DNA from 3 places in the Pseudomonas serboccidentalis genome. Region 2 is predicted to be linked to each of the others. Evidence: predicted binding sites of a transcription regulator. Region 2 holds the regulator's gene; each other region holds the start of a gene.
What was found. Region 2 encodes sigma-54, which starts transcription at its own class of promoters, with help from an activator protein. Its sites were predicted from a motif close to ANTGGCATNNANNTTGCTNT; they were not measured.

Region 1 (10,601 bases), 1.0 Mb from region 2:
CCTGGGCAACAATCACCCGCCGCCGCTCATCATCCGCCGAGCGCCACTCGCGAATGTCTTCGACATGCCGCGCGCAGCCGAGGCAGACCTTCTGTTCGTCCAGCCGGCACACACCCGTGCACGGCGACGGCACCGCCGGGCTGACGTTGCTGTAGAGCGGTTTGGGAGGACGAACAGGAGCGGTGCCAGTCACGGAATCACAAACCTTCGAAATCGAATTCGACGCCGGCCTGCTGCTTGACGATGCGCTCGAGCATTTCGCCCAGTTGCTCTTCGCTCTTGTCGCACATCCAGCGCTCACTTTCTTCGTCGTAGTCGAAGTGGAAACCACCGGACACCGCCGCCAGCCACAGCTGACGAAGCGGCTCCTGGCGGCTGAAGATCAGTTGCGAGCCATTTTCGAACTTGACGGTCAAGACACCTGCCGAGCTCTCCAGGTCAATATCCAGGTCGCTGTCATCAAAGATATCTTCCAGCGTCTGCTGGGTAGCATCGACCAGATCGTGGAAACGGGCTTCGGACAAACTCATTGCGGCAACCTCAAAAAATGTCTGATCAGGCTCAAGCGCCGAAAGATACGGACGCTTCCGGCCGATTGCAAAGATTAACGACCAAGCACCGTTTCCCATCCAGCACTGGCCCCTGTGGAGCGAGCTTGCTCGCCAAAGCGGTGTGTCGGCCAGCAAACATATCGAATGTACCGGCCTCTTCGCGAGCAAGCTCGCTCCCACAGGAATTACCTGTATCCAACCGGTATCCAGAGAGCCCCGCCGGACGGGAGCCCCCTCGCATAGGCAAGCTGCCGGGTGGCCGGTATACTCCGGCGCAATTAACGCATTTTCAAGGATTTCGCCATGAAGCGCCTGATCTCTTCCCTTGCTGCGCTCGTCGCGGTTGCCTGCCTCGTTTCGGCCTGTGGTCAAAAAGGCCCGCTGTACCTGCCGGATGACGATCAGGACCCGGCCGAACAAGCCCAGTCTTCGCAAAAGCAGCCGTCCAAAGCACACAAGCACGACGTTTACCAATAAGGGATCGCCATGGACGCTTTTAACTACCGTGGCGGGGAGCTGTTCGCGGAAGGTGTGGCGCTGTCCGCCATCGCCGACCGCTTCGGCACGCCCACCTACGTTTACTCGCGCGCACACATCGAAGCCCAGTATCTGGCCTACGCCGACGCATTGGCCGGCATGCCGCACCTGGTCTGCTACGCGGTAAAGGCCAACTCCAACCTCGGCGTGCTGAATGTCCTGGCCCGTCTCGGTGCCGGTTTCGACATCGTTTCCCGTGGTGAGCTGGAGCGTGTGCTGGCCGCTGGCGGCAGCCCCGACAAGATCGTGTTCTCCGGCGTCGGCAAGACCCGTGACGACATGCGTCGCGCCCTGGAAGTCGGCGTGCACTGCTTCAACGTCGAATCCACCGACGAGCTCGAGCGCCTGCAAGTGGTCGCCGCCGAGCTGGGCGTTCGCGCCCCGATCTCGCTGCGCGTGAACCCGGACGTCGATGCCGGCACCCACCCGTACATTTCCACCGGTCTCAAAGAGAACAAGTTCGGTATCGCCATTGCCGACGCCGAAGACGTGTACGTGCGTGCCGCGCATCTGCCGAACCTGGAAGTGGTCGGCGTCGATTGCCACATCGGTTCGCAACTGACCACCCTGCCACCGTTCCTCGATGCCCTCGACCGCCTGCTGGATCTGGTCGACCGCCTCGGCGATTGCGGCATTCACCTGCGCCACATCGATCTCGGTGGTGGCCTGGGCGTGCGTTATCGCGATGAAGAGCCGCCACTGGCCGGCGATTACATCAAGGCTGTGCGCGAACGCCTGAACGGTCGTGATCTGGCGCTGGTGTTCGAACCGGGCCGCTTCATTGTCGCCAACGCCGGCGTACTGCTGACCCAGGTTGAGTACCTCAAGCACACTGAACACAAGGATTTCGCCATCGTCGATGCGGCGATGAACGATTTGATCCGCCCGGCCTTGTATCAGGCCTGGATGGACGTCACCGCAGTCAAACCGCGTGACACCGCCGCGCGTCAATACGACGTGGTCGGCCCGATCTGCGAAACCGGTGACTTCCTTGCCAAGGACCGTGAACTGGCGCTGGAAGAAGGCGACCTGCTGGCCGTGCATTCGGCGGGTGCCTACGGCTTCGTCATGAGTTCCAACTACAACACCCGTGGCCGTGCCGCTGAAGTGTTGGTAGACGGTGATCAGGTTTTTGAAGTGCGTCGCCGCGAAACCGTGGCCGAGCTGTTTGCCGGCGAAAGCCTGCTGCCGGAGTAACCCATGCTGCTGCGTTTTACCAAAATGCACGGCCTGGGCAATGACTTCATGGTTCTCGACCTGGTCAGCCAGCACGCGCATATTCAGCCCAAGCACGCCAAGCAATGGGGCGACCGGCACACCGGTATCGGTTTCGACCAGTTGCTGATCGTCGAAGCGCCGAGCAACCCGGACGTGGATTTCCGTTACCGGATCTTCAACTCCGATGGCTCGGAAGTGGAACAGTGCGGCAACGGTGCGCGCTGCTTCGCCCGCTTCGTGCTCGACAAGCGCCTGACCGCCAAGCGCAAGATTCGCGTCGAGACCAAGGGCGGCATCATCGAGCTGGACGTGCGTAACGACGGCCAGATCGGCGTCAACATGGGCGCGCCGCGCCTGGTGCCGGCGGACATTCCGTTCGAAGCGCCAGCGCAAGCCTCCAGCTATCAGCTGGAAGTCGACGGCACGACGGTCGAACTGGCCGCCGTGTCGATGGGCAACCCCCATGCGGTGCTGCGCGTGCAGGACATCAACAACGCACCGGTGCATGAACTGGGGCCGAAAATCGAACACCATCCGCGCTTCCCGGCGCGGGTCAATGTCGGTTTCATCCAGGTCATCGACCGCAACCGCGCGCAATTGCGCGTCTGGGAACGCGGAGCCGGGGAAACCCAGGCCTGCGGCACCGGCGCCTGCGCTGCGGCTGTCGCGGCAATCAGTCAGGGGTGGATGGATTCGCCGCTGTTGATCGACCTGCCCGGCGGGCGTCTGTCCATTGAATGGGCAGGCCCTGGCCAACCGGTGCTGATGACCGGTCCGGCAGTGCGTGTATACGAAGGACAAGTGCGTCTTTGAGTGAGCAGAAGCCATGACCGATAAGCCTCAGGTACCCGCCCGACAGTCCGACGAATCAGCGTCCGAGAGCCTGGAGGCGGCAGCGGTTGCCGCGTACCTGGAGGCTCATCCGGACTTTTTCGTCGAGCACGAAGAACTGCTGCCCGCCATGCGCATTCCCCACCGACGCGGTGACACCGTGTCGCTGGTCGAACGGCAGATGACCATCCTGCGCGACCGTAACATCGAGATGCGCCACCGCCTCTCGCAGTTGATGGACGTGGCCCGCGACAACGATCGCCTGTTCGACAAGACCCGCCGCCTGATCCTGTCCCTGATGGACGCTGCCAGCCTCGAAGACGTGGTGATCAGCGTCGAAGACAGCCTGCGCCAGGACTTCCAGGTGCCTTTTGTCAGCCTGATCCTGCTCGGCGACAACCCGGCCCCGGTCGGCCGCTGGGTGACTCACGCCGATGCACAAACCGCGATCGGCGGCCTGCTCACCGAAGGCAAAAGCGTCAGCGGCACCCTGCGTGAACATGAGCTGGACTTCCTGTTCGGCGAAGAGCAGCGCAAGCAGATCGGCTCCACCGCCGTGGTCGCCGTCAGCCATCAAGGCATCCACGGCATTCTGGCGATCGCCAGCCGCGATCCGCAGCACTACAAGAGCTCGGTCGGCACGCTGTTCCTGAGCTACATCGCCGAAGTCATGGGCCGCGTGCTGCCACGGGTCAACAGCTCCCTGCGCTCGGTACGCTGAGCATGGAACGGCAACTGGACGCTTACTGCGAACACCTGCGCAGTGAGCGACAGGTGTCGCCGCACACCCTGTCGGCCTACCGCCGCGACCTCGATAAAGTCCTCGGCTGGTGCGTCAAACAGAACATCGGCAGTTGGGCCGCGCTGGACATCCAGCGCCTGCGCAGCCTGATCGCCCGCCTGCATGCACAGGGCCAGTCTTCGCGCAGCCTCGCCCGATTGCTCTCGGCGGTGCGCGGACTCTATCACTACCTCAATCGCGAAGGCCTGTGCGACCACGATCCGGCCACCGGGCTGGCCCCGCCGAAGGGCGAACGTCGCCTGCCGAAAACCCTCGACACCGACCGCGCACTGCAACTGCTTGAAGGTGCGGTCGAGGACGACTTTCTGGCACGGCGTGATCAGGCGATTCTTGAGCTGTTCTATTCCTCCGGCCTGCGCCTGTCCGAACTGACCGGGCTCAACCTCGATCAACTCGATCTGGCCGACGGCATGGTCCAGGTGCTCGGCAAGGGCAGCAAGACCCGCCTGCTGCCAGTCGGCAAAAAAGCCCGTGAAGCACTGGAACAGTGGCTGCCATTGCGGGCCATGACCAACCCGGCGGACGACGCCGTGTTTGTCAGCCAGCAAGGTCGACGCCTCGGCCCACGGGCGATTCAGGTCCGGGTCAAACTGGCCGGCGAGCGCGAGCTGGGGCAGAACCTGCACCCACACATGCTGCGGCACTCCTTCGCCAGCCACTTGCTGGAATCCTCGCAGGACCTGCGCGCGGTGCAGGAACTGCTCGGCCACTCGGACATCAAGACCACGCAGATCTACACCCACCTGGACTTCCAGCACCTGGCGGCGGTCTACGACAGCGCCCATCCACGGGCCAAACGCAGCAAAGGCGATGATTCATGAACATCCAGTTGATCACCTTCGACCTCGACGACACCCTGTGGGACACCGCCCCGGTGATCGTCGGTGCCGAAGCGGTATTGCGCGAATGGCTGAGCGAACACGCACCGAACCTGGGCGCGGTGCCGGTGGAGCATCTGTGGGCGATTCGCGAGCGCGTACTGGCCAGCGAGCCGGGGCTCAAGCACCGCATCAGCGCGTTGCGCCGGCGCGTACTGTTCCATGCGCTGGAAGAAGCCGGGTACGCCCACGGCGAAGCCTCGGATATGGCCGACAAGAGCTTTGAAGTATTCCTGCATGCACGGCATCAGATCACGGTATTTCCCGAGGTCGAACCGACCCTGGAAATCCTCGCCAACCACTACGCCCTCGGCGTGGTCACCAATGGCAACGCCGACGTGCGCCGGCTGGGGCTGGCGGATTATTTCAAGTTTGCGTTATGCGCCGAGGATATCGGCATCGCCAAACCGGATGCGCGGCTGTTCCACGAGGCCCTGCAGCGCGGTGGCGTGAGCGCTGACGTGGCAGTGCACATTGGTGATCATCCGGGCGATGACATCGCCGGGGCACAGCAGGCGGGCATGCGCGCGATCTGGTTCAACCCGGCGGGCAAGGCCTGGGAAGCCGAGCGTCAGCCGGATGCCGAGATCCGCAGCCTGACCGATCTGCCGGCAGTGCTGGCGCGCTGGAATGCCACCTCCAACTAACACCGTTCCCTTGTAGGCCTTCGCCTGCTCGCGATAGCGGTGTATCAGTCAACATAGATGTATCTGACACTCCGCTATCGCGAGCAGGCGAAGGCCTACAGGGGATCGCGTGCACCCGAATGTTTATTCCATGCATGAAAAAGCCCGCAGCGACGGCGGGCTTTTTCAGCAAGCAAGTGGCACGCCTCAGATAGGGCGGCTGCCGTACTTGTTGTCCGGCTTCTTGGGCGGATCGGCGACCACGTTGGCCTCCACTTCCTGCACCTTGCCGCCGCGCGCAAGGAACTCTTCCATGGCCTTGGCCAGGGCGTCGCGCTCCTTGTTCTTGGCTTCGATGCTCGGCAATTCGTCTACCGACACCGCAGCCTTGGCTTTGCCTTTGGCAGCCGGGGCCGGCGTATCGTCACCGCCATCGTCGTCAGCAACGTCTTCCGCTGCTGCTTCCAGGCCTTCCTCGGCCTCGTCTTCGTCGCCTACTTCGAGGTCGTCGTTTTCCAGATCATCGTCGCTCATGTTCTACCTCATGACTTGCGAAAAGCAGATTAGTTATAGACCAGCTTTGGCGACTGTCGAAAGTCGCCGGAAAAAATCGGTAACCGCTGGTGACCAACGGTTTACGCCCCTTCACCGTGCAAGGTGGCGAGGACTTTACGGGCACCGCCATGATCACGGTGCTCGCCCAGATAAACACCTTGCCAGGTTCCCAGTGCCAGGCGACCTGCCGAAACCGGCAGACTGATCTGGCAGCCAAGCACGCTGGCCTTGAAGTGCGCCGGGAGGTCGTCCAGGCCTTCGTCGTTATGCTCATAGCCGTCTGTTCCTTGTGGGATCAGACGATTGAAAAATCGTTCGAAGTCGCGACGGACCGCCGGATCGGCGTTCTCGTTGATGGTCAACGACGCCGAGGTATGCTGCAGCCACAAATGCAACAGACCGACCCGGCACGCCTTGAGTTCAGGCAGGCCGGCGAGTAACTCGTCCGTTACCAGATGAAAGCCCCGGGGCCGTGCCCGCAGGGTTATCAGAGTCTGTTGCCACATACAGTTCTCCGCACGTTCGGGGCGCATTCTAGCGCGCTCTGGGAAAAAACAAAGGCCCTAATATTCCTGCAATGATGTAAGCCATTGGCCGCAGAAAAACGCCCGTCGCAAACACGACCATAGCCGTACGAAAAATCCTTTCAGCCTTCCCTTCAATGACAAATTCCAGACAAAAAAATGCCCGGCAAGCCGGGCAAGTTTTTTGCTGCGCGTACTTACAGGTTGTAGCCGCGTTCGTTGTGTTGTGCCAGATCCAGGCCAACCGATTCTTCTTCCTCGGTCACACGCAGACCCATCACGGCATCCAGGACCTTGAGGATGATGAAGGTGACGATCGCGGTGTAGATCACCGTGAAGCCGACGCCTTTGCACTGAATCCATACTTGCGCGGCAATGTCGGTCACGGTGCCGAAACCACCCAGCGACGGTGCAGCGAAAACACCGGTGAGAATCGCGCCGAGGATACCGCCGATACCGTGCACGCCGAACGCGTCCAGGGAGTCGTCATAACCGAGTTTGCGTTTCAGGGTGGTGGCGCAGAAGAAGCACACCACGCCCGCCGCCAGACCGATCACCAGCGCGCCCATCGGGCCTACGGTGCCAGCAGCCGGAGTGATCGCCACCAGACCGGCAACCACGCCCGAGGCAATGCCCAGCGCGCTTGGCTTGCCGTGAGTGATCCACTCGGCAAACATCCAGCCCAGGGCTGCCGCAGCGGTCGCGATCTGGGTGACCAGCATCGCCATGCCGGCAGTGCCGTTGGCGGCTGCGGCGGAACCGGCGTTGAAGCCGAACCAGCCAACCCACAGCATCGCTGCGCCCATCAGGGTGTAGCCGAGGTTGTGCGGAGCCATTGGGGTGGTCGGGAAGCCTTTGCGCTTGCCCAGCACCAGGCACGCTACCAGACCGGCGATACCGGCGTTGATGTGCACCACGGTGCCGCCGGCGAAGTCGAGTACGCCCCAGTCCCACAGCAGACCGCCGTTACCGGACCAGACCATGTGCGCGATCGGTGCATAGACGAGGGTGAACCACACGCCCATGAAGACCAGCATCGCGGAGAACTTCATCCGCTCAGCGAACGCACCGACGATCAGCGCCGGGGTGATGATCGCGAAGGTCATCTGGAAGGTGACGAACACCGCCTCAGGGAACAACGCCGCCGGACCGGTCAGGCTTGCCGGAGTGACACCGGCCAGAAATGCCTTGCCCATGCCGCCGAAGAACGAGTTGAAATTGACGACGCCCTGCTCCATGCCGGTAGTGTCGAACGCAATGCTGTAGCCATAAATGACCCACAGGATGCTGATCAGACCGGTAATGGCGAAGCACTGCATCATCACGGAAAGAATGTTTTTCGAGCGAACCATGCCGCCGTAGAACAGCGCCAGACCCGGGATGGTCATGAACAGCACGAGGGCTGTCGAGGTGAGCATCCAGGCAGTGTCGCCGGAATTGAGGACTGGGGCCGCCACTTCGTCTGCCGCCATGGCAAGGCTGGGCATTACGATGGACAACAGGGCTCCTAGCCCTGCGAATTTACGCAGAGTCATATTGTTTTCTCCTGGGGCGTTGGGTTTGTGGCGGCGCTTAGATCGCGTCGGTATCGGTTTCGCCGGTACGGATGCGAATCGCCTGTTCCAGATTGACCACGAAGATCTTGCCGTCACCGATCTTGCCGGTGTTGGCAGCCTTGGTTATCGCCTCGATAACCCGATCCAGATCCTTGTCGTCGATGGCCACGTCGATTTTCACCTTGGGCAGAAAATCGACCACATATTCCGCGCCGCGATACAGCTCGGTGTGACCCTTCTGCCGGCCGAAGCCTTTGACTTCAGTAACGGTAATGCCCTGCACGCCGATTTCGGACAGCGACTCGCGCACGTCGTCCAACTTGAACGGCTTGATGATGGCAGTGACTAGCTTCATGAAACTCTCTCCCGAATTGGTGGACTTGCCCCAGGAAAACAAACCCGACTCAAGTCTAAGCGCAGTGCCTGGCTTTGTAACGCATCGTCGGCCTTACCTGCCCGACTGACGCCAGCTAACCGCTGCTGACGAAACTCCCCGCTCCGCCTGCCGCACTGCATTCGTCACAGCGACTGCATCAGTGCATGGGTCACTACCGACTAAGCAGAAAGCTTGCCATCTCGCCAAATTCCTCTGATTTCAATCTCTTGGCCGCTGTTTCAGGCGCTTGCGCGGAAAAGGCCCGACGGTTACGCACAACAACGGTGCGCTGCCGTCCGTCCGCCTGCGCGAAAAGCGTGCATCCGTGCCTGCGTCAATGACTATAGACACTGCGTGATACACTGCCCGCCACTGTTTACAGGACACATTCCATGCTCGCCCCCAAAGACTTCCTCGACGCCCTGAGCGGCACCGCTTCCCGCCTGTTCAGCGGCGACACCCCGCTGCCGAAAGCCGAAATCGAAAGCCAGTTCAAGATGCTGCTGCAGAGTGCCTTCAGCAAACTCGATCTGGTGAGCCGTGAAGAGTTTGATAGTCAGATGGTCGTCCTGGCCCGCACCCGCGCCCGCCTCGAGAGCCTCGAAGCCAAAGTCGCCGAAATGGAAGCCAAGCTGACACCGCCCGCTGAATAACCCCGCAACTCCCTGTAGGAGCTGCCGAAGGCTGCGATCTTTTGATATCCAGCCCCTCAATCCTCTCGGCAACGTCCTACAACTTGCAGCACCACCGTCCGATTACGTCGAAAAGCCCCGGCTCCCAAGCTCACCCGATGCTGAATGTTCAGCACCGGGTTTGGCGACCTGGACAGCTTAAGGCGCACGACATTGTGGTGACTGGGTACCCGCAAAAAACGCGCACATGGCACATTGGTGGGGCAGATACCACGAGCACCCTCCAATCAGAAATAAAAAAGGCGTCCGATGGACGCCTTTTAAGTATTTTTTGAGGAGTAGTCGCAGCGATTCTTTAGCTCCCGGCTTTACGGCCTTGGGTTCAGAATCCGACAGGCTAGCCCGTCGTCACTACTTCAGAGAAAACAGCTTTCTCTGCTGCCAAAAATGCGGGGGAGCTTCTGCTGGTGCCCAGTCCCGACGAATGCGCAGTTGCAGTCCTCGAACGCGAGGATCCGTCAAGAGTCAACGCTCCAACTCAGGTACGCAGTGACACCCCAGCGGGTCTTGATATGTCTTGTAAACCTCTATTCCAGCAATGAAACCCGGCTCAACTACCCTTCAAAAACCCGCAGGAAGCGGCCCCCGATTCAGCTCAAGGAACGACCATGTCCCTCTCCATCGTCCACAGCCGCGCCCAAATCGGCGTAGAGGCTCCCGCTGTCACCGTAGAAGTCCATCTGGCCAACGGTCTGCCGTCGCTGACCATGGTCGGCCTGCCCGAAGCGGCGGTGAAAGAAAGCAAGGACCGGGTGCGCAGCGCGATCATCAATTCCGGGCTGCAGTTTCCGGCGCGGCGGATTACCTTGAATCTGGCGCCGGCGGACTTGCCCAAGGATGGCGGGCGGTTTGATCTGGCGATCGCCTTGGGAATTCTGTCGGCGAGTGTGCAGGTGCCGTGTCTGACGCTGGACGATGTGGAATGCCTCGGTGAGCTGGCGTTGTCCGGCGCGGTGCGACCGGTGCGTGGCGTGTTGCCGGCGGCACTGGCGGCGCGCAAGGCCGGACGGGCACTGGTGGTGCCGCGGGCGAATGCCGAAGAGGCGTGTCTGGCCTCGGGTTTGAAGGTGTTTGCGGTGGATCATCTGCTGGAAGCGGTGGCGCACTTCAACGGGCATACGCCGGTCGAGCCTTATGTGTCGGACGGGCTGATCCACGCCACTAAACCATATCCCGACCTCAATGAAGTGCAGGGGCAGATGGCTGCGAAACGGGCGCTGTTGATTGCGGCGGCGGGCGCGCACAACCTGTTGTTCAGTGGGCCACCGGGAACCGGCAAGACCTTGTTGGCGAGTCGTTTGCCGGGGCTGCTGCCGCCGCTGTCCGAATGCGAAGCGCTGGAAGTGGCGGCGATTCAATCGGTCGCCAGTGGCGTGCCGCTGACCCATTGGCCGCAACGTCCGTTTCGCCAGCCGCATCACTCGGCATCGGGGCCGGCGCTGGTCGGTGGCAGCT
Region 2 (10,601 bases):
GCAAGACGCCAGTGGTCGAGCGCCGGGCGAAGAACCTCGGGATCGCGCACCTGTTTCAGGGGCGCGAAGACAAATTGGTGGTTCTGGACGGTCTTCTGCAGCAACTGGGCCTAAGCTATGAACAGGTCGCCTATCTCGGTGACGACTTGCCTGACCTGCCGGTGATCCGCCGTGTAGGCCTCGGCATGGCCGTTGCCAATGCCGCCGACTTCGTGCGCGAGCACGCCCATGGCGTCACTCGGGCTCGCGGCGGCGAAGGCGCCGCCCGCGAATTCTGCGAATTGATCCTGCGCGCCCAGGGCCGCCTCGATGCGGCCAACGCCGCGTACCTGTGAGCCAAATCATGTTTAGCAAAAAATTTCGCAACTTCCTGCTGTTCGGCTGTATCGCCGCCATGTTTGCGGCGGTCGGCTACTGGAACATCAGCCCTGAGCGTTTCCTCGACAAACCTCCGGTCAAGGTCGAAGACACTGCCATCGACTGGTACGCCACCAACACGCATACCCTGCAATACCTTCCGGATGGCAAGCTGCAATACGAAATGACCTCCGACAAGGCCGAGCACCTGAAAGCGACGGATGTGACCCTGGTCACCAAGCCTGACCTGAACATGTTCCGCGGCACCGAATTCCCGTGGCACGTGACCAGCGAGCGCGGCGAAGTGAACCCTGACGGAACTCAGGTAGAACTGATCGACTCGGTACGTATCAAGCGCACCGATGAAAAGAACCGCGACACCCTGATCACCAGCACACGCATGACGGTGTTCCCTCAGCAGCAATATGCGCAGACCGAGCAACCCGTTAGAATTGACGGCGCTGGCGGTGTATCGACTGGCGTGGGAATGAAGGCGTATTTGAAGGAAAGCAGGATACACCTGCAATCGAACGTAAGAGGACAGTATGAGGCTCGTTAAAACCCTCCCTATTTTGCTCAGTCTGGGCGCAGCACTGGGAAGCGTGAGCGCCTGGGCTCTGCCGAACGATCAGCAGCAACCTATCCGCATTCAAGCCGACGACGCCCAACTGGACGACAAGAACGGCATTGCCACCTATAAGGGCGATGTGATCATCACTCAGGGTTCGATGATCGTTAAAGGCAACACGGTAACCATCACCCGCACCCCGACCGGTGACATCGACGTCGTGACGTCGGTGGGCAATCTTGCCTACTTCGAGCAGCTGCAAACCCAGGGCGACACCAAGCCTGTACAGGGCTGGGGCGTGACGATCCAGTACCACGCCGCGCAAAACCGCGTCGTACTGATCGACAAGGCCAAGGTTGTCGACAAGGACAACAACACCACTCAGGGCGAGAAAATCGTCTATGACACGGTGAGAAAACTGGCCAGCGCAGGCCGCGCTACCGGCAACAAGGTCACCGAGGCGCGTCCACGCATCGACATGGTGATCCAGCCGAAGAAGAAAACCGACGAGAAGGCCCAGTAATGGCGACTCTGAAAGCCCAGCACCTGGCCAAGGCCTATAAAAGCCGCCAGGTCGTGCGTGACGTCAGCCTGTCGATCGACAGCGGCCAGATCGTCGGCCTGCTCGGCCCGAACGGTGCCGGCAAGACCACCTGCTTCTACATGATCGTCGGCCTGGTGCAGGCCGATCAGGGCCGCGTGCTGATCGATGATCTGGACGTCAGCCACCAGCCGATGCACGGCCGCGCCAAGGCCGGTATCGGCTATCTGCCGCAAGAAGCGTCGATCTTCCGCAAACTGTCGGTGGCCGACAACATCATGGCCATCCTCGAGACCCGCACGGAACTCGACAAGGCCGGTCGCCGCAAAGAGCTGGAAAGCCTGCTGCAGGAATTCCACATCAGCCACATCCGCGACAACCTGGGCATGAGCCTGTCCGGTGGTGAACGCCGCCGCGTGGAAATCGCCCGCGCCCTGGCTACCGCACCGAAGTTCATCCTGCTCGACGAACCGTTCGCCGGTGTCGACCCGATCTCCGTCGGCGACATCAAGCAGATCATCCACCACCTCAAGGCCAAGGGCATCGGCGTACTAATCACCGACCACAACGTCCGCGAGACCCTGGATATCTGCGAAACCGCGTACATCGTCAACGACGGTCAACTGATCGCCGAAGGCGACGCCGAGACCATCCTGGCCAACGACCTGGTCAAGGAAGTGTACCTGGGCCACGAGTTCCGCCTCTAAAGCGCGAGCGCATTCGGCCAGCCGTCCGGGCGCTGTAACGTTGAAGCTGATTTTTTATACGCTTTTATTGTTACAGCGCTCTGGGCAGATACGACGCTTCAAAGATGTTCACCGCGCTTCGATGCGATGCGTCAACAAAGTTTTATACGCTTTTATTGTTACAGCGCTCTAGGCAAACACGACAGTTTCAGGCATATAATTTGCTTAAGTTTGGCGCTCCGGCGCCCTGTAGTGGATGGCGCATGCGCGCCGGCGAATAAGGTGTTTAGCCCCTGCCATGAAACCATCGCTAGTCTTGAGAATGGGCCAGCAGCTGACGATGACACCGCAGCTGCAACAGGCCATCCGCCTGCTCCAATTGTCCACCCTGGACCTGCAACAGGAAATCCAGGAGGCCCTGGAATCCAACCCGATGCTCGAACGCCAGGAAGAAGGCGACGACTTCGACAACTCCGATCCTTTGGCCGACAACGCCGAACAAAAAACCAACACCGAGATTCAGGAACCCTCCTATCAGGAAACCGCCCCGACGGTGGACAACCTGGAGGACGGCGAATGGAACGAGCGCATCCCTAACGAATTGCCCGTCGATACCGCCTGGGAAGACGTTTACCAGACCAGCGCGAGCAGCCTGCCCAGCAGCGATGACGACGAGTGGGATTTCACCACCCGCACCTCTGCCGGGGAAAGCCTGCAAAGCCATCTGTTGTGGCAATTGAACCTGGCGCCGATGTCCGACACCGATCGCCTGATCGCCGTGACCCTGATCGACTGCATCAACAATCAGGGCTACCTCGACGAAACCCTCGAAGAAATTCTCGACGCCTTTGATCCGGAGCTCGATATCGAGCTGGACGAGATCGAAGCCGTCCTTCACCGCATCCAGCAGTTCGAACCGGCCGGTATCGGCGCGCGCAACCTCGGTGAGTGCCTGCTGCTGCAATTGCGTCAGCTGCCGGCCAAGACCCCGTGGCTGAACGAAGCCAAGCGTCTGGTCAGCGATTACATCGATCTGCTTGGCAGCCGCGACTACAGCCAACTGATGCGGCGCATGAAGCTCAAGGAAGATGAACTGCGCCAGGTCATCGAACTGGTGCAGAGCCTCAATCCGCGCCCGGGTTCGCAGATCGAATCGAGCGAAGCCGAGTACGTGGTGCCCGACGTCATCGTGCGCAAGGACAACGAACGCTGGCTGGTCGAGCTGAACCAGGAATCGGTGCCCCGCCTGCGGGTCAACGCCCAGTACGCCGGGTTCGTGCGTCGTGCCGACACCAGCGCCGACAACACCTTCATGCGCAATCAGTTGCAGGAGGCGCGCTGGTTCATCAAGAGCCTGCAAAGCCGCAATGAAACCCTGATGAAAGTCGCCACACAGATCGTCGAGCACCAACGCGGCTTCCTGGAGTACGGTGACGAAGCGATGAAACCGTTGGTCCTGCACGACATCGCCGAAGCGGTCGGCATGCATGAATCGACGATTTCCCGGGTCACGACCCAGAAATTCATGCATACCCCACGCGGTATTTATGAACTGAAATACTTTTTCTCCAGCCACGTCAGCACCTCCGAAGGCGGCGAATGCTCGTCCACGGCGATCCGCGCGATCATCAAAAAACTGGTTGCAGCGGAAAATCAGAAAAAGCCGTTGAGTGACAGCAAGATCGCTGGTTTACTGGAGGCACAAGGCATTCAGGTGGCTCGCCGCACCGTCGCCAAGTACCGCGAATCCCTCGGGATCGCGCCTTCGAGCGAACGCAAGCGGTTGATGTAAGCCACGTTACAGCGTTCCAGTGGCAGGCTATCCGGCCTGCCGCTTTATGCACTGGCAACGAAGGAGAAGCTGTATGCAAGTCAACATCAGTGGACACCAACTGGAAGTGACCGAACCTCTGCGCACCTACATCAACGAGAAACTCGAACGATTGGAGCGCCATTTCGACAAGATCACCAACGTGCAAGTCACGATGTGCGTCGAAAAGCTGAAGCAGAAAATCGAAGCCACCTTGCATATTCCCGGCAGCGAAGTGGTCGCCAACGCAGAAGATACCGACATGTATGCTGCGATCGACTCATTGACCGACAAGCTGGATCGCCAACTCAAAAAGCATAAGGAAAAGACCCAGAGCCTCCTCCAGGGCGCAACCGGTCGTTAACACCCCCAACCCATGATCCGACTTGAAAGTATCCTGACCCCCGGCCGTTCCCTGGTGAACGTGCCGGGCGGCAGTAAAAAGAAAGCCCTCGAACAGATTGCCAACCTCATCCATAAAGAAGTGCCGGATCTGGCCATGCAGGATGTCTTCGATGCGCTGATCGCCCGTGAGAAACTCGGCTCCACCGGTTTCGGCAACGGCATCGCCATTCCCCACTGTCGCCTCAAAGGCTGCGAAGCGCCTATCAGCGCGTTGATGCACCTTGATGCCCCCATCGATTTCGATGCCATCGACGGCGCACCGGTTGACCTGCTGTTTGTCCTGCTGGTCCCGGAAGCGGCTACCGATGCCCACCTCGAATTACTGCGCCAGATCGCCAGCATGCTCGATCGCAAGGACGTGCGCGAAAAACTGCGCAGCGCACCGAGCAACGAAGCCTTGTATCAGGTCGTCCTGAGCGAGCAAAACGGTCACTAATCATGCGTTTGATCATCGTCAGCGGCCGCTCTGGGTCGGGTAAAAGCACCGCATTGAATGTCCTTGAGGACAACGGTTACTACTGCATTGACAATCTGCCGGCCGGCCTGCTGCCGGAACTGGCCGAACGCGCCCTGATTCACACCGAGCTGGCCCAGCCGCTGGTGGCCGTCTCGATCGATGCCCGCAACCTGCCAAGTCACCTGTCGCGCTTCCCCGAGCTGCTGGAAGAAGTCCGTAGCCGCCACATCCAGTGCGATGTGGTCTATCTGGATGCCGATGAGGAAACCCTGCTCAAGCGCTTCTCGGAAACCCGTCGGCGCCATCCTTTGAGCACCGCCAATCGCTCGCTGGCCGAAGCCATTCAGGACGAGACAGCCCTGCTCGGCCCGATCGCCGACCTGGCCGACCTCAAGGTCAACACCACCAATCTGAACCTGTACCAGTTGCGCGACACCATCAAGCTGCGCCTGCTGAACCAGCCAGAGCCAGGCACTGCCTTTCTGGTCGAGTCGTTCGGCTTCAAGCGTGGCATGCCGGTGGATGCGGACCTGGTGTTCGACGTACGCTGCCTGCCCAACCCGTACTGGAAGCCGGAACTTCGCGCGCAATCAGGTCTCGATGCACCGGTCGCCGAGTATCTGGCGGCGCAACCGGAAGTCGAAGAGATGTATCAGGATATCTTCGGCTATCTGAATAAATGGCTGCCGCGCTTCGCCGCGAGCAACCGCGCCTATGTCACCATTGCCATTGGCTGCACCGGCGGGCATCACCGCTCCGTTTACCTGACCGAACGCCTGGGTCAGGCCCTGCAGAAAACCCTGAAGAACGTCCAGGTTCGCCACCGCGACCTCACTTAAAGGATTCACACCGCGATGCCTGCTCTGGAAATCGAAATCATCAATAAACTGGGTCTGCATGCCCGGGCGTCGGCCAAGTTCGTTGGCGTGGCGGGCCAGTATCCGGATTGCACGATCAGAGTGGGTCGCACGCCGGAGACCACGGTCGATGGCAAAAGCATCATGGCGATGATGATGCTCGCCGCCGGCAAGGGCACGAAGATCTATCTGAGTACCGAAGGCCATCAAGAACAGGAAGCGCTGAACGCGCTGGTGGCGTTGATCAACAACTATTTTGATGAAGGCGGTTGACAGGTCAACATCAAAAGATCGCAGCCTTCGGCAGCTCCTACATTGGAATGCGTTCCCTGTAGGAGCTGCCGAAGGTTCGGCCCGCGTTCGGACGATCTTTTGATCTGCTTCAACCCAATGCTGTATCCATCACCATCATCAGACAGAACCCGATCAGCAAGCCAAGACTGGCCAGCTTGTCATGACCATTACGTCGCGACTCGGGGATCACCTCATGTGTCACCACCAGCAGCATAGCCCCCGCCGCCAGCGCCAGTCCCAACGGCAATAACAACTCTGCCAGACTGACCAGCCACGCACACAGCAGCGCGAACACCGGTTCCACCAGACCTGACGCCGCACCGATCAAGAATGCCTTGACCCGCGACATCCCCGCCCCGGCCAGCACCAGTGCAATCACCAGCCCCTCCGGCACGTCCTGCAAGGCAATGCCCATCGCCAGACTGTCCGCGTCGGGCATGCCGCCGCCGGCCGACACGCCGACCGCCATGCCTTCGGGAATGTTGTGGGCAATGATCGCGAAGACGAACAGCCAGATCCGTGGCGCAATAACCGGGTGCTCAAGAGTGCCAACGAGCATTTCCGGTGAGGCGCCGGACAGCCGCAGATCCACCAGGTACAAGCCGAACGCACCGAGCATGATGCCGAAACAGATCAGACTGCTGGCGGCCCAGGGAGTCAGGCCCAGACTTTCGGCGGCAGCGATGCCGGGCACGATCAGCGAGAACGCCGTCGCGGCCAGCATCACCCCGGCACCGAACCCCAGCAGGGTATCGCTGAGCATTTGCGGCATGCGCCGAATCACCAGCACCGGCACCGCCCCGAGCGCCGTACCGAGGGCGCAGATCGCGCCACCTTGCAAGGCCCGCGACAGCTTCGGCGGCAGGTCCAGCCATTCCAGTCCGTGCGCGACCAACAGGGTCATGCCCGCCAGCAGCAACAGCGATCCCACCGCGTAACGAAACATACGCCCACCGCCGATCGCCAGTGTTTCAGTGCCCATAGTCAGCCTTGGATTGTTTTTATAGATGACTTAAACCAGTGCGGCCTGATAGCGCGCGGCGACTTCAGGCCAGTTGATCACGTTGTAGAACGCGCTGATGTATTCCGGGCGACGGTTCTGATAACGCAGGTAGTAGGCGTGCTCCCAGACGTCCAGACCGAGAATCGGCGTATTGCCGTTCATCAGCGGGCTGTCCTGGTTGCCGCTGCTCTCCACCACCAACTGCTTGCCGGGTGTCACGCTCAGCCAGGCCCAACCGCTGCCGAAACGGGTCAGCGCGGCTTTGGTGAACGCTTCCTTGAAACTGTCGAGCCCGCCCAGTTGTTCATCAATCGCCTCGGCCAGCACACCGCCTGGCTTGCCGCCGCCGTTGGGCACCATGACTTCCCAGAACAGCGAATGGTTGGCGTGTCCGCCGCCTTGGTTGATCACTGCCGCGCGGAGTTTTTCCGGCAGTTGCTGAACGCTGGCGACCAATTTCTCGACCGGCCACTCGGCAAACTCGGTGCCTTCGACTGCCGCGTTGAGGTTATTGATGTAGGTCTGGTGGTGCTTGGTGTAATGGATTTCCATGGTTTGCGCATCGATATGCGGTTCCAGGGCGTCATAGGCGTACGGCAAGGCAGGCAAGGTAAAAGCCATTTCAGTGGACTCCATGGTGATGTGAGGCTGGCGCGCGGCGCGCATTGCCGGTATCCGGGTGCAGCAGGCGCTGGGTGCGCGGATATTCGCCGTGCTCGCTGATGAAATTCAGCAGCTCGACATAGGTCTTGCTGCTCTGGCGCAACGCCGCTTCCCGCAGGGCCGGGCGCAGGCGCTCATCCTGCATGGTCTGCAGCAGCCGCTGATGAATCGCGCAGAGGTACTCGGCGCTCTCCTCCGGCTGGTTCAGACGCAAATGCAGATCCGCCAGGTTGTGGTGGGAGATGACGCAGGCCGCCACCGCTTCGTCGGCATCGGCCCAGCGTTCGAACAGCACTTGCGCCAGGGCCAGGGCTTGCAGGTAAGCCTCGCGGGCATCGATCAGCTCGCCGAGCATGAAGCAGCGATTGGCCCGTTCGATCGTGCGTTTCCAGTGCTCCATGGTGAACCTCCAAAGCGGTTGCGGGGGTTACACGCCGCCGGCGGTGAGTTTCTCGGGATTGAGCAACTCTTCCAGCTGGCTGCGTGACAGGTCGGTGTGCTCCAGTGCAACGTCGATCACCGGACGACCTTGCTTGTAGGCCTGCTTGGCGATGTCGGCGGCTTTCTGGTAGCCGATGATCGGATTGAGCGCGGTGACCAGAATCGGGTTGCGCGCCAGCGCTTCCTTGATCCGCGACTCGTTGACCTTGAAGCTGGCAATGGCCTTGTCGCCGAGCAGACGGCTGGCATTGGCCAGCAATTCGATGCTGCTCAGCAGGTTCTGGGCGATGATCGGCAGCATCACGTTCAGCTCGAAGTTGCCCGACTGGCCGGCGATGGTGATCACCGAGTCGTTGCCGATCACTTGGGCGGCTACCATTGCGGTGGCTTCCGGGATCACCGGGTTGACCTTGCCCGGCATGATCGACGAGCCCGGTTGCAGGCCCTCGAGTTCGATTTCACCCAGACCGGCGAGCGGGCCGGAGTTCATCCAGCGCAGGTCGTTGGCGATTTTCATCAGCGACACGGCCGTGGCTTTGAGCTGGCCGGAGACAGCAACGGCGGTGTCCTGCGAGCCGATCAGCGCAAACAGGTCCTTGCCCGGAGTGAATTGCACATTCGTCAACTGACTCAGTTGGCGACTGAAACGTGCAGCGAATTCCGGGTGCGCATTGATCCCGGTCCCCACCGCCGTACCGCCCTGCGCCAGCGATTGCAGGCTCGGCAGCAAATCCTGCAGGTGAGCGATGTTGGCCTTGAGCTGCTGCGCCCAGCCATTGAGCACCTGGCTCATGCGCACCGGCATCGCGTCCATCAAGTGCGTGCGGCCGGTTTTGACGTGGTGGTGCACTTGCTCGGCTTTCTGTTCGATCACCTGCACCAGGTGCAACAGCGCCGGCAGCAGTTGTTCGTGCAACGCCAGGGCGGCGCTGACGTGGATGGTGGTCGGGATGATGTCGTTGCTGCTCTGGCCGCAGTTGACGTGATCGTTCGGATTGACCGGCTCGTCGAGCAGACGGCTGGCGAGGGTCGCGATCACTTCGTTGGCGTTCATGTTCGAGCTGGTGCCGGAGCCGGTCTGGAAGATATCCACCGGAAAATGCTGCATGAAGTCGCCTTCGAGCAGACTTTGTGCGGCATCGCAGATGGCTTTGCCTTGCGCCGCACTGAGCTGATTGAGTTCGACGTTGGCCCGTGCGGCGGCCGCTTTGGCGAGGATCAGCGCGCGAATGAATTGGGTCGGCATCGGCTTGCCGCTGATCGGGAAGTTATCCACTGCACGCTGGGTCTGCGCGCCATAGAGAGCGTCCATCGGCACCTGCAGTTCGCCCATGCTGTCGCGCTCAATACGTGTCTGATGGTAGATACTACTCATCGGTAAATCCTTGGACTAATTCAATAAGAGGAATCGAGGGAAGCAACTCGCAGGTCGCCAGTTGCCAGGTGTAGCGCTGCCAACGCTGGAGCCGGCAGTTGCACAGCGACAGGCGCTCCATGTCACGCAACGGGCGCCAGGCTTGATCGAGACACAGGCTGCGCCAGTGCCACGGCAAGGCGATGTCGCTGGCCGTGTCGAACAGCAGACAGAAGGAGGTTTCAGCGATGGTCCAGGGGGATGTGGCCGTGCAGCAGGCCAGATAACGGCCTTCAGCCAGGTAATGTTCGATCAGGCGCGGTTCGTCAGGATCCATCGCGCAGCGGATCTGGCGACTCATCCAGCGCCAGCTTTCGAGGTACGGCTGCTCGTGCAAGGCAGAACTCATGATCCGGGACTCGTGCGGAGATGAGATTTATTATTAGATGATAATGAGAACCAAAACAAGAGTGCTTTTGTAGGAGCTGCCGCAGGCTGCGATCTTTTGATCTTGTCTTTAAAAGCAAAATCAATCGCAGCCTGCGGCAGCCCCTACAGGGCGGACATAAAAAAGGCGCGCCATCCGACTGGATGGCGCGCCTTTTGGCGTGACGGACTGGGGGCTTAGCTGCCCGCCACCGTCATCCGCTCGATCAACACCGAGCCTGTACGAATGTTGCTGCGCAGCTCCAGATCGTTACCGACTGCGACGATCTGCTTGAACATGTCGCGCATGTTGCCGGCGATGGTCACTTCCTGCACCGCGAACTGGATTTCGCCGTTCTCGACCCAGAAACCCGCCGCACCACGCGAATAGTCGCCGGTGACCATGTTCAGACCGTGGCCCATCAATTCGGTGACCAACAGGCCACGCCCCATCCGCCGCAGCAGTGCCGCCTGGTCTTCATCGCCGTGGGTCACGAACAGGTTGTGCACGCCACCCGCGTTGGCGGTGCTCGGCATGCCGAGTTTGCGCCCGGAGTACGTGCCGAGGATGTACGACACCAACTCGCCTTTCTCGACGAACGGTTTGGCGTAGGTGGCCAGACCATCACCGTCGTACGACGCACTGCCCATGGCGCGCATCAGGTGCGGACGCTCGTCGATGGTCAGCCATTCCGGAAACAGCTTCTGCCCCAGCGTGCCTTCCAGGAACGACGATTTG
Region 3 (10,601 bases), 2.0 Mb from region 2:
CGTTCATCCTGGGCGTGATGCTGCTGATCCCGGGCATCCAGATCTCGGTGTACGCGATTCCGGTGTGGGTCGTGTTCATGTGGGTCTGCTACGTGATCAAGAACAAGCGCGGCGCACAGCAGGCGCTGCACGCGGCAAGTGCTTCGAAGTAGGCGCTGACGCAAAAACAACAAACCCGGCCAATGTGCCGGGTTTTTTATTGCCCCTGTAAGAGCTGCCGAAGGCTCGGGGCGGGTTCGGACAAAAGATCAAAAGATCGCAGCCTTCGGCAGCTCCTACAGGATTGATGGCGTATCCTGCACACTCTGATTACGGACGCTTTTCCATGCTGGTGATTTCCAACAATGTGCATCTGCCGGATGCCGAGATCGAATTGACGGCCATCCGCGCGCAAGGCGCCGGTGGGCAGAACGTCAACAAGGTTTCCAGCGCCGTGCACCTGCGCTTCGACATTCCGGCCTCGTCCTTGCCCGAGTTCTACAAGGAGCGGCTGCTGGCGCTGCGCGACAGCCGCATCACCAGCGATGGCGTGTTGATCATCAAGGCCCAGCAATACCGCACGCAGGAAGCCAACCGTGCCGATGCGCTGGAGCGTCTGGTCGAGCTGATCCTCAGCGCCACCAAGGTCGAAAAGAAGCGCCGTCCGACCAAGCCGACTCTCGGCTCGAAGAAGCGCCGCCTAGAGTCCAAGACCAAGCGCGGCAGTATCAAGGCCGGGCGCGGCAAAGTGGACTTCTAGTCTTCGCGGTACTTGGCCGTGTGCTTGTACAGATAAACGCTCAAGGCCAACCCGCTCAATGCAGCGAGAGCGGCGAACAGGAAGATCGAAGCAAAGCCAAAGCCTGCCGCAATCGCTCCGGCCAATGGCCCGGTGATCCCCAGCGACAAGTCGATGAACAGTGAGTAAGCGCCGACCGCTGCACCGCGGCTGGAGGCCGGCACCAGATTCACTGCCTCTACGCCCAGCGCCGGAAACACCAGCGAGAAGCCGAAACCGCTCAACGCCGCACCGGCCAGCGCCCAATGCGCGTCTGGCGCGAGCCACAACAGCAGCAGGCCCAGCGTCTCCACCGACAGGCAGGCGATCGCCACGCGGAAGCCGCCGAGACGGTTGATCAGGTTGCCGAACAACAGCCGCGCGCCGATGAAGCTGGCACCGAACAGGCTCAGGCACAGCACCGCGTTGTCCCAATGCTGCGTGGCGTAATACAGGGTGATAAAGGTGGCGATGGTGCCGAAACCGATCGAGCCCAACGCCAGGCCGCAACCGTGTGGGAACACGCGGCCGAGCACATGCATGAACGGCAAGCGCTCGCCGGCGACAATCGGCGCGGCGGTTTTCGGCCACGCCAGCAGCAAGCCCAGCGCCGCCAGCAGGATGATGCTGACACCCATGCTCCACAGCCCCAACTGGCCGACCAGCCACACCCCGAACGGCGCGCCGACCGCCAGTGCGCCGTAACTGGCGATGCCGTTCCACGAGATCACCTTGGCGGTGTTCGCCGCCCCGACCCGGCCGATGCCCCAGCCGATCGAACCGGAACCGACCAGGCTTTCCGCGCTGCCCAGCACCAGGCGACCGATCAACAGGCTGATCAGGCTGAGCATCGGCAGATTCGGTGTCCACGCCGAAATCAGCATGAACACACCGCTCAAGCCACAACCGGCCAGACCGATCATCACCGCGCGTTTGCTGCCCTGGTTGTCGATGATCTTGCCGGCGTACGGACGGCTGAGCAGGGTGGCGAGGTATTGCACGCTGATCACCAGTCCCGCGATCACCGCACCGAAGCCCAGGTCGCTGTGGACATAGCCCGGCAGCACCGCGAGGGGAATGCCGATGTTCAGATAGCCGATGAAGGTGAAGAGGACGATGGAAACGACTTGCAGCGTGACCGCCAGGGGACGCTGCGGTTCTGACATAGAGGACGACATGGGAAACGATCCACGGCAAAGCAGGATTAGATAGGCTGCTTATGATACCGGCGCGAACGAGTCAGAGGCGGGGAAAAGTAAAACTATTTGCCGGGTGGTGAAATCAGGGTTGGGCCGGGGCGACCAGTTGCGTGGTGACGAGGGCGGCGAGGGCGTTTTCTTCGCTGCCGAAACGGGCGAGCAGGGCGGCCTGTTTTTCCGGGGAGAGGCGGTTCCAGATCTCGATCATTTTCTCGGTCGCGCCGATCAGGACGGCGGCTTGGCTTTCAGAAAATTCGTCGGTCATGGCGGGCTCGGTTTCAGGCAGTGTGGAAAGCGCATCTTAGCGCTTTCCACACGGTCTGTACGGCGGGGTTTTACTCTTCGCTGTCGGCCTTGCGGCTCTCAACGGCTTCTTTCGGCTCGGGCTGCTGTGCGCCGGCTTGTTGCGTGGTCGTCTGCTCAGGTACGTGCAGGCTTGGGAAGGGGAGATTAGGAATCTCGTGCATGGTTGCGCTCCTCGCTAAGTCTGTTGATAGATCTGGTAGATCCGCGCTTCTTGAAAGCCTGCGCAGGATACAGCAGGAAAAATGACAATCAGACTTTTAATTCAAATTAATGCGACAGATGGCCGCAGGGGAGGAGGATCACTGCGAAACAAATGTAGGAGCTGCCGCAGGCTGCGATCTTTTGACTTTGATTTTAAGAACAAAGATCAAAAGATCGCAGCCTGCGGCAGCTCCTACAGGGTATTGCGGTGTAGATCGTTCATTCGCGTGGGCGCGATCAATTGTGGTGGCGGTGTTACTTGCAGACGTCGGCGATGGCGTCGGCCAGTAGCGCCAGGCGCGTGGCATCGATCCCGGCGACGTTCGCCCGGCCCGAGCTGACCATGTACACGCTGTGATGCTCACGCAGTTGTTTGACCTGCTCCGGCGACAGGCCGGTGTAGGAGAACATCCCGCGTTGCACGCCAATGTGCGCAAAGCGCTCGCGCAAGCCGTGCGGCTCCAGCGCTTCGACCAGACCACTGCGTAACTGCGCGATACGCAAACGCATGGCTTCCACTTCGTCGGCCCAGCGGCTTTTCAGCTCCGGGTCGGCGAGGATGGTCGCGACCACCGCCGCGCCGTGATCCGGTGGCGTGGACCACAGGTTGCGGGCGATGTTGGCCAGTTGGCTGCGGATGTCGATCAGCTTGTCAGCGGTTTTCGCGCAGACGATCAGTGCACCGGTGCGGTCGCGATACAGGCCGAAGTTTTTCGAGCAGGAACTGGTGATCAGCAACTCAGGCACTTCAGCGGCAAACAGGCGGGTCGACCACGCGTCCTGCTCCAGTCCGTCGCCGAAGCCTTGGTAGGCAAAGTCGATCAGCGGCAGCAGGTCACGGCGGCGTACCACGTCGAGTACACGCTGCCAGTCATCGTGATTGAGGTCGAAACCGGTCGGGTTGTGGCAGCACGCATGCAGCAACACCACATCGCCTTTCGGCACGTCGTTGAGCACCGCGAGCATGGCGTCGACGTCGAGGCGGTTGTCGCTGCCCACGTACGGGTAGTGACTGACCTTGACCCCGGCCGCAGCGAAAATCGTTTCGTGGATCGGCCAGGTCGGGTTGCTCAGCCACACGCCTTTGCCCGGCAGGCATTGGGCGATGAAATCAGCGGCCAGCCGCAGGGCACCGGTACCCCCCGGGGTCTGGGTGGCGCCGGCACGCTGCTCGGCGATCAGCTTCGAGTCGGCGCCAAGCACCAGCTCATTGATGACCTTGCCGAACAGCGGGTTGCCGTGACCACCGATGTAGGTCTTGGTGTCCTGGCTCTCGACCAGTCGCGCCTCAGCGATTTTCACCGCCTCGGGGATCGGTGTCAGGCCCTGGGCATCCTTGTAGACGCCAACGCCGAGGTCGAACTTGCGCGGGTTACTGTCCTGCGCATAGGCCTCCATCAAACCGAGGATCGGGTCGCCGGGTACCCGGCCGATGGCGTCGAAGTGCATTACTTGCGTCCTTCTGCAGTCTTGGCCACTTCGTCAGTGCGCGCGGCCATGATGAAGTCGTTGCGGTGCAGGCCCTTGATCGAGTGGCTCCACCAGGTCACGGTGACTTTGCCCCACTCGGTCAGCAGGCCCGGGTGGTGACCTTCGGCCTCGGAGATTTCACCGACGGCGTTGGTGAACGCCAGCGCATGCTTGAAGTTCTTGAACAGGAAGACTTTCTCCAGTTGCATGATGCTGTCGCGCACTTCGATGTTCCAGTCGGGGATCTGCTTGATCAGGATCGGCAGTTCTTCGTCGCTGACTTGTGGCGCATCGGCACGGCAGGCTTCGCAGTGGGCTTGGTTCAAAGTGGACATGGTGTGATTCCTGAAATCGAGGGTGTTTTTTTTATTAAAGCGTTTGGGCCGTCAATGCCGTCACGCTAAACCAAAGTGACGGCGACTGACAGACTCAATTGTCAGCAAAAGTCGCGGATCACGCGGCTTTCGGTTTTGGCGGAAACTTCGGAGCGTGCAACCCCAGCTGCATGCCTTGCTTGACCATGCCCATGATGTCTTCGTGAGCGAGATCGAACAGGCGCTTGAGGTTTGGCAGGACAAAGTACAACGGCTGCAGGATGTCGATGCGATACGGCGTGCGCATGGCTTCCAGCGGATCGAAGGCCTGATGCTCGGGCTCTTCCGACAGCGAATAAACGGTTTCCTTCGGCGAGGACAGGATGCCGCCACCGTAGATGCGTTGGCCTTGCGGGGTATCGACCAGGCCAAACTCGATGGTCATCCAGTACAGGCGCGCCAGGTACACGCGCTCCTCTTTGGTGGCCTGTAGGCCGAGCTTGCCGTAGGTGTGGGTGAATTCGGCGAACCATGGGTTGGTCAGCAGCGGGCAGTGACCGAAGATCTCGTGGAAAATGTCCGGCTCTTGCAGGTAGTCCAGTTCTTCGCGGGTACGAATGAACGTGGCCACCGGAAACTGTTTGCTGGCGAGCAATTCGAAGAAGGTCTGGAAGGGGATCAGCGCCGGGACACGGGCAACCTGCCAACCGGTGGTCTCACCGAGCACCTTGTTGATCTCGCCCAGTTGCGGGATGCGGTCGTGGGGCAGACCGAGTTTTTCGATACCGTCCAGGTATTCCTGGCACGCCCGACCCTCGATCACTTTCAACTGGCGGGTGATGAGCGTGTTCCACACCGCGTGTTCTTCGGCGGGGTAGTCGATAAAACCTTGCGCATCGGGCTCGCGGGCCACGTATTGCGTCTGCTTCATACTGCTCTCCTGCTAGGGAATTCGTTCTTGTTATGTCCAGCGATGGCTTCAGAATTACCCGAGAGCGGGGCGGGATGCAGCAGGTTGATGGCGTTGCTTGTAGGAAAAATCGCCGGATTTCGTAAAAAAATCGTTACGCTTTGGCCGGTATCTCGCGTTTGCGGTGATTTGCAGGTTTGAAAAGGCGTGTTGCTGTCACATAATCTTGACAACTATCTGCGCGCCTCGACAGAAAATTCGTGGCGCTAACCCCTGTAGGAGTGAGCCTGCTCGCGATGGCGGCGTATCAGTCAATGAAGGCGCTGACTGGCCTGGCCTCATCGCGAGCAGGCTCGCTCCTACAGGTTAATCATCGTTTTCTCAGGCCTTTTATATGCGTATCAAAGTCCACTGTCAGAACCGCATCGGCATCCTGCGCGACATCCTCAACCTGCTGGTGGAGTACGGGATCAACGTCGCGCGTGGCGAGGTCGGTGGCGAGCATGGCAATGCGATCTACCTGCACTGCCCCAACCTGATCAACATTCAGTTCCAGGCGCTGCGGCCGAAGTTCGAGGCGATTGCCGGGGTGTTTGGCGTCAAGCGCGTCGGGCTGATGCCCAGCGAGCGCCGGCACATGGAGTTGAACGCGTTGCTCGGCGCGCTGGAATTCCCGGTGCTGTCGATCGACATGGGTGGCTCGATCGTCGCCGCCAACCGTGCTGCCGCGCAGTTGCTTGGCGTTCGGGTGGACGAGGTACCGGGGATTCCGCTGTCACGCTATGCCGAGGATTTCGACCTGCCGGAGCTGGTGCGCGCCAACAAGTCGCGGATCAACGGCATGCGCGTCAAGGTCAAGGGTGACATCTTTCTCGCCGACATCGCGCCGTTGCAATCGGAGCATGACGACAGCGAAGCCATGGCCGGTGCGGTACTGACCTTGCACCGCGCCGATCGCGTCGGCGAGCGCATCTATAACGTGCGCAAACAGGAACTGCGCGGCTTCGACAGCATCTTCCAGAGTTCGAAAGTCATGGCGGCGGTGGTGCGCGAAGCACGGCGCATGGCGCCGCTGGATGCACCGCTGTTGATCGAAGGTGAAACCGGCACCGGCAAAGAGTTGCTGGCGCGCGCCTGCCACCTCGCCAGTCCGCGTGGGCAGTCGCCGTTGATGGCGCTCAACTGCGCAGGGCTGCCGGAGTCGATGGCCGAGACCGAGCTGTTCGGCTACGGCCCCGGCGCGTTCGAAGGCGCGCGGGCCGAAGGCAAACTTGGCCTGCTGGAGCTGACGGCGGGCGGCACGCTGTTCCTCGACGGTGTAGGGGAAATGAGCCCGCGCTTGCAGGTGAAGTTGCTGCGCTTTCTGCAGGACGGTTGCTTCCGCCGGGTGGGCAGCGACGAAGAGGTGTATCTGGATGTGCGGGTGATCTGCGCGACCCAGGTCGACTTGTCCGAACTGTGCGCCCGCGGTGAGTTTCGTCAGGACTTGTATCACCGCTTGAACGTGCTGTCGCTGCACATCCCGCCGCTGCGCGAATGCCTCGACGGTTTGACGCCACTGGTCGAACACTTCCTCGATCAAGCCAGCCGCCAGATCGGTTGTTCGCTGCCGAAACTGGCGCCGGCGGCGATGGAGCGTCTCAGTCACTATCACTGGCCGGGCAACGTGCGGCAGTTGGAGAACGTGCTGTTTCAGGCGGTTTCCCTGTGTGACGGCGGCACGGTCAAGGCCGAGCATATTCGCTTGCCGGACTATGGCGTGCGTCAGCCGCTTGGCGATTTCTCGCTGGAGGGCGGGCTGGACGAGATCGTCGGACGCTTCGAGAAAGCGGTGCTGGAGCGGCTGTATTCCGAGCACCCGAGCAGTCGGCAACTGGGCAAACGGCTGGGGGTTTCGCATACGACGATTGCCAATAAGCTGCGTGAGTACGAAGTCGGTAAAGACACGGAAGCTTAAGTTCAAAAGATCGCAGCCTTCGGCAGCGCCTGCAGGAGCAGGCATTTCAATGTAGGAGCTGCCGAAGGCTGCGATCTTTTGATCCTTTGCCGCCAAGCGGCATTACACCGCCGGTTTTTCGACTTCGATACATTTCAAAAATCCCCTCACTTGCCCCCAAGTCCTTTGTTTACCGGGCCGCAAGCCGCCAGAAAAAAGTTGGTCTGCAAATTGCTTATGGCTCAGCAGTACAGCGGTGGGCGGCAAACGTCCGGCATGCAGAGGAAAGAGTGTGGACAAGTACCTTTATGTGGCAATGACCGGCGCCAGTCAGAACGCACTGGCGCAAAAGGCGCATGCCAACAACCTGGCGAACATCTCCACCAATGGTTTTCAGCGCGACCTGGAGCAGGCGCGTTCGATGCCGGTGTTCGGTGACAGCTTTCCGGCGCGTGCGTTTGCCATGAGCGAACGGCCCGCCACCGACTTCACCGCAGGTTCCCTGGTGCAGACTGGTCGCGACCTCGACGTGGCCGTGACCGGCAACGGCTTTATTGCCGTGCAGAACCCTAACGGTGGCGAAAGCTACGTGCGCACCGGCAGCCTCAACATCGACGCCCTCGGCGTACTGCGCGCCGGCAACGGCATGCCGGTACTCGGCAATGGCGGTCCGATCGCCGTGCCGCCCGAGCAGCAGGTCGAAGTCGGTGAAGACGGCACCATCAGTATTCGTGCGATGGGCGAAGGCCCGCGCGTCATGGCGGAAGTCGACCGGATCAAACTGGTCAACCCGGACATCAAGAACCTCAACAAAGGCCTCGACGGCTCGATCTACACCAAGGACGGCCAGCCTGCGCCGGCCGATGCCAACGTCAAACTGGTGTCGGGTTTCCTTGAGTCGAGCAACGTCAATGCCGTGGAAGAAATGACGTCGGTGCTGGCCCTGGCCAAGCAGTTCGAGTTGCACGTCAAGATGATGAACACCGCCAAAGACGACGACCAGGCCATGGCTCGGGTCTTGCAGATCAGCTAATTATCAGAACGTCGCGCCGTAAAACAGGCGCACGAGGAGAATCGAATGCTTCCGGCTCTATGGGTTGCCAAAACCGGTCTGTCCGCCCAGGACACCAACCTGACCACCATTTCCAACAACCTGGCGAACGTCTCGACCACGGGTTTCAAACGTGACCGTGCCGAGTTCCAGGACCTGCTCTATCAGATCAAGCGTCAGCCAGGCGCCCAGTCGACCCAGGACAGCGAACTGCCGTCGGGTCTGCAACTGGGTACCGGTGTGCGCATCGTCGGCACGCAGAAAAACTTCACCGCCGGCAGCCTGCAAACCACCGAGCAGCCGCTGGACATGGCCATCGACGGTCGCGGTTTCTTCCAGATCCTGCAGCCGGACGGCACCACGTCCTACACCCGTGACGGCACCTTCCACCTCGATTCCAATGGCCAGATCGTCAACGCCAGCGGTTTCGCCCTGGAGCCGGCCATCGTCATTCCGAACAACGCGCAGAGCTTCACCGTCGGCACCGACGGCACCGTGTCGATCACTGTGCCAGGCAACCCGGCCGCTCAGGTGATCGGTAACCTGCAAACCGCCGACTTCATCAACCCGGCCGGTCTGCAAGCGGTGGGCAACAACCTGTTCCTGGAAACCGCTGCTTCCGGCGCGCCGCAAATCGGCACCCCGGGCCTGAATGGTTTCGGTACCACGCTGCAGAACACCCTGGAAGGTTCCAACGTCAGCACCGTTGAAGAGATGGTCAACATGATCACCACTCAGCGCGCCTACGAGATGAACTCCAAGGTGATCTCCACCGCCGACCAGATGCTCTCGTTCGTAACGCAGAATCTGTAATCAAGTCTATGGGGCGGCCATGAGGTCGCCAGCAACACCGTGAGGTAGGGTCATGAAACGCTTCGTATCTGTTCTGGCATTGGGTGGGGTCGTCTCGCTCGCGGGCTGCGTCGCACCGACGCCCAAGCCCAATGACCCTTACTACGCCCCGGTGTTGCCGCGCACGCCATTGCCGGCTGCGGCCAACAACGGCTCGATCTATCAGGCCGGCTTCGAGCAGAACCTGTACAGCGACCGCAAGGCGTTCCGGGTCGGTGACATCATCACCATCACCCTGAACGAGAAGACGCAGGCGAGCAAGAACGCCAACTCGCAAGTGGCCAAGAACAGCAAGACCGGCATCGGCCTGACGTCGCTGTTCGGCGGCAGCGGTACCACCAACAACCCGTTGGGCGGTAACGATCTGAGCCTGGACGTCGGCTACAGCGGCGACCGTGCGACCAAGGGCGACAGCAAGGCCGCGCAGGGCAACACCCTGACCGGCTCGATCACCGTGACCGTGGCCGACGTGTTGCCCAACGGCATCATCGCCGTGCGCGGCGAGAAGTGGATGACCCTCAACACCGGCGACGAGCTGGTGCGGATCGCAGGTCTGGTGCGTGCCGATGACATCGCGACCGACAACACCGTGTCGTCGACCCGTGTCGCCGATGCGCGCATCACCTACTCGGGCACCGGTTCGTTTGCCGATGCGAGTCAGCCAGGCTGGTTCGACCGTTTCTTCCTCAGCCCGCTGTTCCCTTTCTAGGTGGCTACGTTGAATCTGAAAAGCTTCATGCTGGCAGCGGCCATGATGTCCGTTGCCTTTGGTGCTCACGCCGAGCGGCTGAAAGATATCGCCAGCATTTCCGGCGTGCGTTCCAACCAGTTGATCGGTTACGGCCTGGTGGTCGGGCTTAACGGCACCGGCGACCAGACGACGCAAACTCCGTTCACCCTGCAGACCTTCAACAACATGCTCTCGCAGTTCGGCATCAAGGTGCCGCCGGGATCGGGCAACGTGCAGTTGAAAAACGTCGCGGCGGTGTCGGTGAGTGCCGATCTGCCGGCGTTCGCCAAGCCGGGTCAGCAGGTCGACATCACCGTGTCTTCGATCGGTAACTCCAAGAGCCTGCGCGGCGGCACCCTGTTGCTGACCCCGCTCAAGGGGATCGACGGCAACGTCTACGCCATCGCTCAGGGCAACCTGGTGGTCGGTGGTTTCGATGCCGAAGGGCGCGACGGTTCGAAGATCACCGTCAACGTTCCGTCGGCCGGTCGTATCCCGGGCGGTGCGTCGGTCGAGCGTTCGGTGCCGAGCGGTTTCAACCAGGGCAACAGCCTGACGCTGAACCTCAACCGTTCCGACTTCACCACCGCCAAGCGCATCGTCGACAAGATCAACGACATGCTCGGCCCTGGCGTGGCGCAGGCCATCGACGGCGGCTCGATCCGTGTGACTGCGCCGCTCGATCCGAGCCAGCGCGTCGACTATCTGTCGATCCTGGAAAACCTCGAAGTCGACCCGGGCCAGGCGGTGGCAAAAGTCATCATCAACTCGCGCACCGGCACCATCGTCATCGGCCAGAACGTGAAAGTCTCGCCCGCCGCCGTGACCCACGGCAGCCTGACCGTGACCATCACTGAAGACCCGATCGTCAGCCA

Region 1: a site for sigma-54 is predicted at 8,635-8,654, ahead of glnK (P-II family nitrogen regulator). Genes of this name have one in related genera too.
Region 3: a site for sigma-54 is predicted at 7,312-7,331, ahead of NN484_RS19280 (flagellar basal body rod protein FlgF). Genes of this name have one in related genera too.

Annotation. Positions count from the first base shown of each region.
Region 1 covers NZ_CP101655.1:1,246,303-1,256,903, forward strand. The annotation lists gene NN484_RS05735 (DUF1289 domain-containing protein) at 1-193, opposite strand, end outside; gene cyaY (iron donor protein CyaY) at 198-530, opposite strand; gene lptM (LPS translocon maturation chaperone LptM) at 855-1,028, shown strand; gene lysA (diaminopimelate decarboxylase) at 1,038-2,285, shown strand; gene dapF (diaminopimelate epimerase) at 2,289-3,119, shown strand; gene NN484_RS05760 (DUF484 family protein) at 3,133-3,858, shown strand; gene xerC (tyrosine recombinase XerC) at 3,861-4,760, shown strand; gene NN484_RS05770 (HAD family hydrolase) at 4,757-5,464, shown strand; gene sutA (transcriptional regulator SutA) at 5,651-5,977, opposite strand; gene NN484_RS05780 (secondary thiamine-phosphate synthase enzyme YjbQ) at 6,079-6,504, opposite strand; gene NN484_RS05785 (ammonium transporter) at 6,720-8,057, opposite strand; gene glnK (P-II family nitrogen regulator) at 8,095-8,433, opposite strand; gene NN484_RS05795 (accessory factor UbiK family protein) at 8,847-9,107, shown strand; gene NN484_RS05800 (YifB family Mg chelatase-like AAA ATPase) at 9,755-10,601, shown strand, end outside.
Region 2 covers NZ_CP101655.1:220,430-231,030, reverse strand. The annotation lists gene NN484_RS00925 (KdsC family phosphatase) at 1-335, shown strand, start outside; gene lptC (LPS export ABC transporter periplasmic protein LptC) at 344-916, shown strand; gene lptA (lipopolysaccharide transport periplasmic protein LptA) at 903-1,448, shown strand; gene lptB (LPS export ABC transporter ATP-binding protein) at 1,448-2,173, shown strand; gene NN484_RS00905 (RNA polymerase factor sigma-54) at 2,451-3,944, shown strand; gene hpf (ribosome hibernation-promoting factor, HPF/YfiA family) at 4,018-4,326, shown strand; gene ptsN (PTS IIA-like nitrogen regulatory protein PtsN) at 4,339-4,803, shown strand; gene rapZ (RNase adapter RapZ) at 4,806-5,663, shown strand; gene NN484_RS00885 (HPr family phosphocarrier protein) at 5,679-5,954, shown strand; gene NN484_RS00880 (ZIP family metal transporter) at 6,064-6,957, opposite strand; gene NN484_RS00875 (superoxide dismutase) at 6,988-7,599, opposite strand; gene NN484_RS00870 (hypothetical protein) at 7,601-8,041, opposite strand; gene NN484_RS00865 (class II fumarate hydratase) at 8,069-9,457, opposite strand; gene NN484_RS00860 (FagA protein) at 9,450-9,845, opposite strand; gene pmbA (metalloprotease PmbA) at 10,061-10,601, opposite strand, start outside.
Region 3 covers NZ_CP101655.1:4,214,492-4,225,092, reverse strand. The annotation lists gene NN484_RS19325 (amino acid permease) at 1-152, shown strand, start outside; gene arfB (alternative ribosome rescue aminoacyl-tRNA hydrolase ArfB) at 326-739, shown strand; gene NN484_RS19315 (MFS transporter) at 736-1,923, opposite strand; gene NN484_RS19310 (hypothetical protein) at 2,039-2,221, opposite strand; gene NN484_RS19305 (hypothetical protein) at 2,292-2,423, opposite strand; gene NN484_RS19300 (amino acid aminotransferase) at 2,719-3,912, opposite strand; gene NN484_RS19295 (4a-hydroxytetrahydrobiopterin dehydratase) at 3,912-4,268, opposite strand; gene phhA (phenylalanine 4-monooxygenase) at 4,387-5,178, opposite strand; gene NN484_RS19285 (sigma-54-dependent transcriptional regulator) at 5,552-7,114, shown strand; gene NN484_RS19280 (flagellar basal body rod protein FlgF) at 7,386-8,126, shown strand; gene flgG (flagellar basal-body rod protein FlgG) at 8,172-8,957, shown strand; gene flgH (flagellar basal body L-ring protein FlgH) at 9,010-9,705, shown strand; gene NN484_RS19265 (flagellar basal body P-ring protein FlgI) at 9,733-10,601, shown strand, end outside.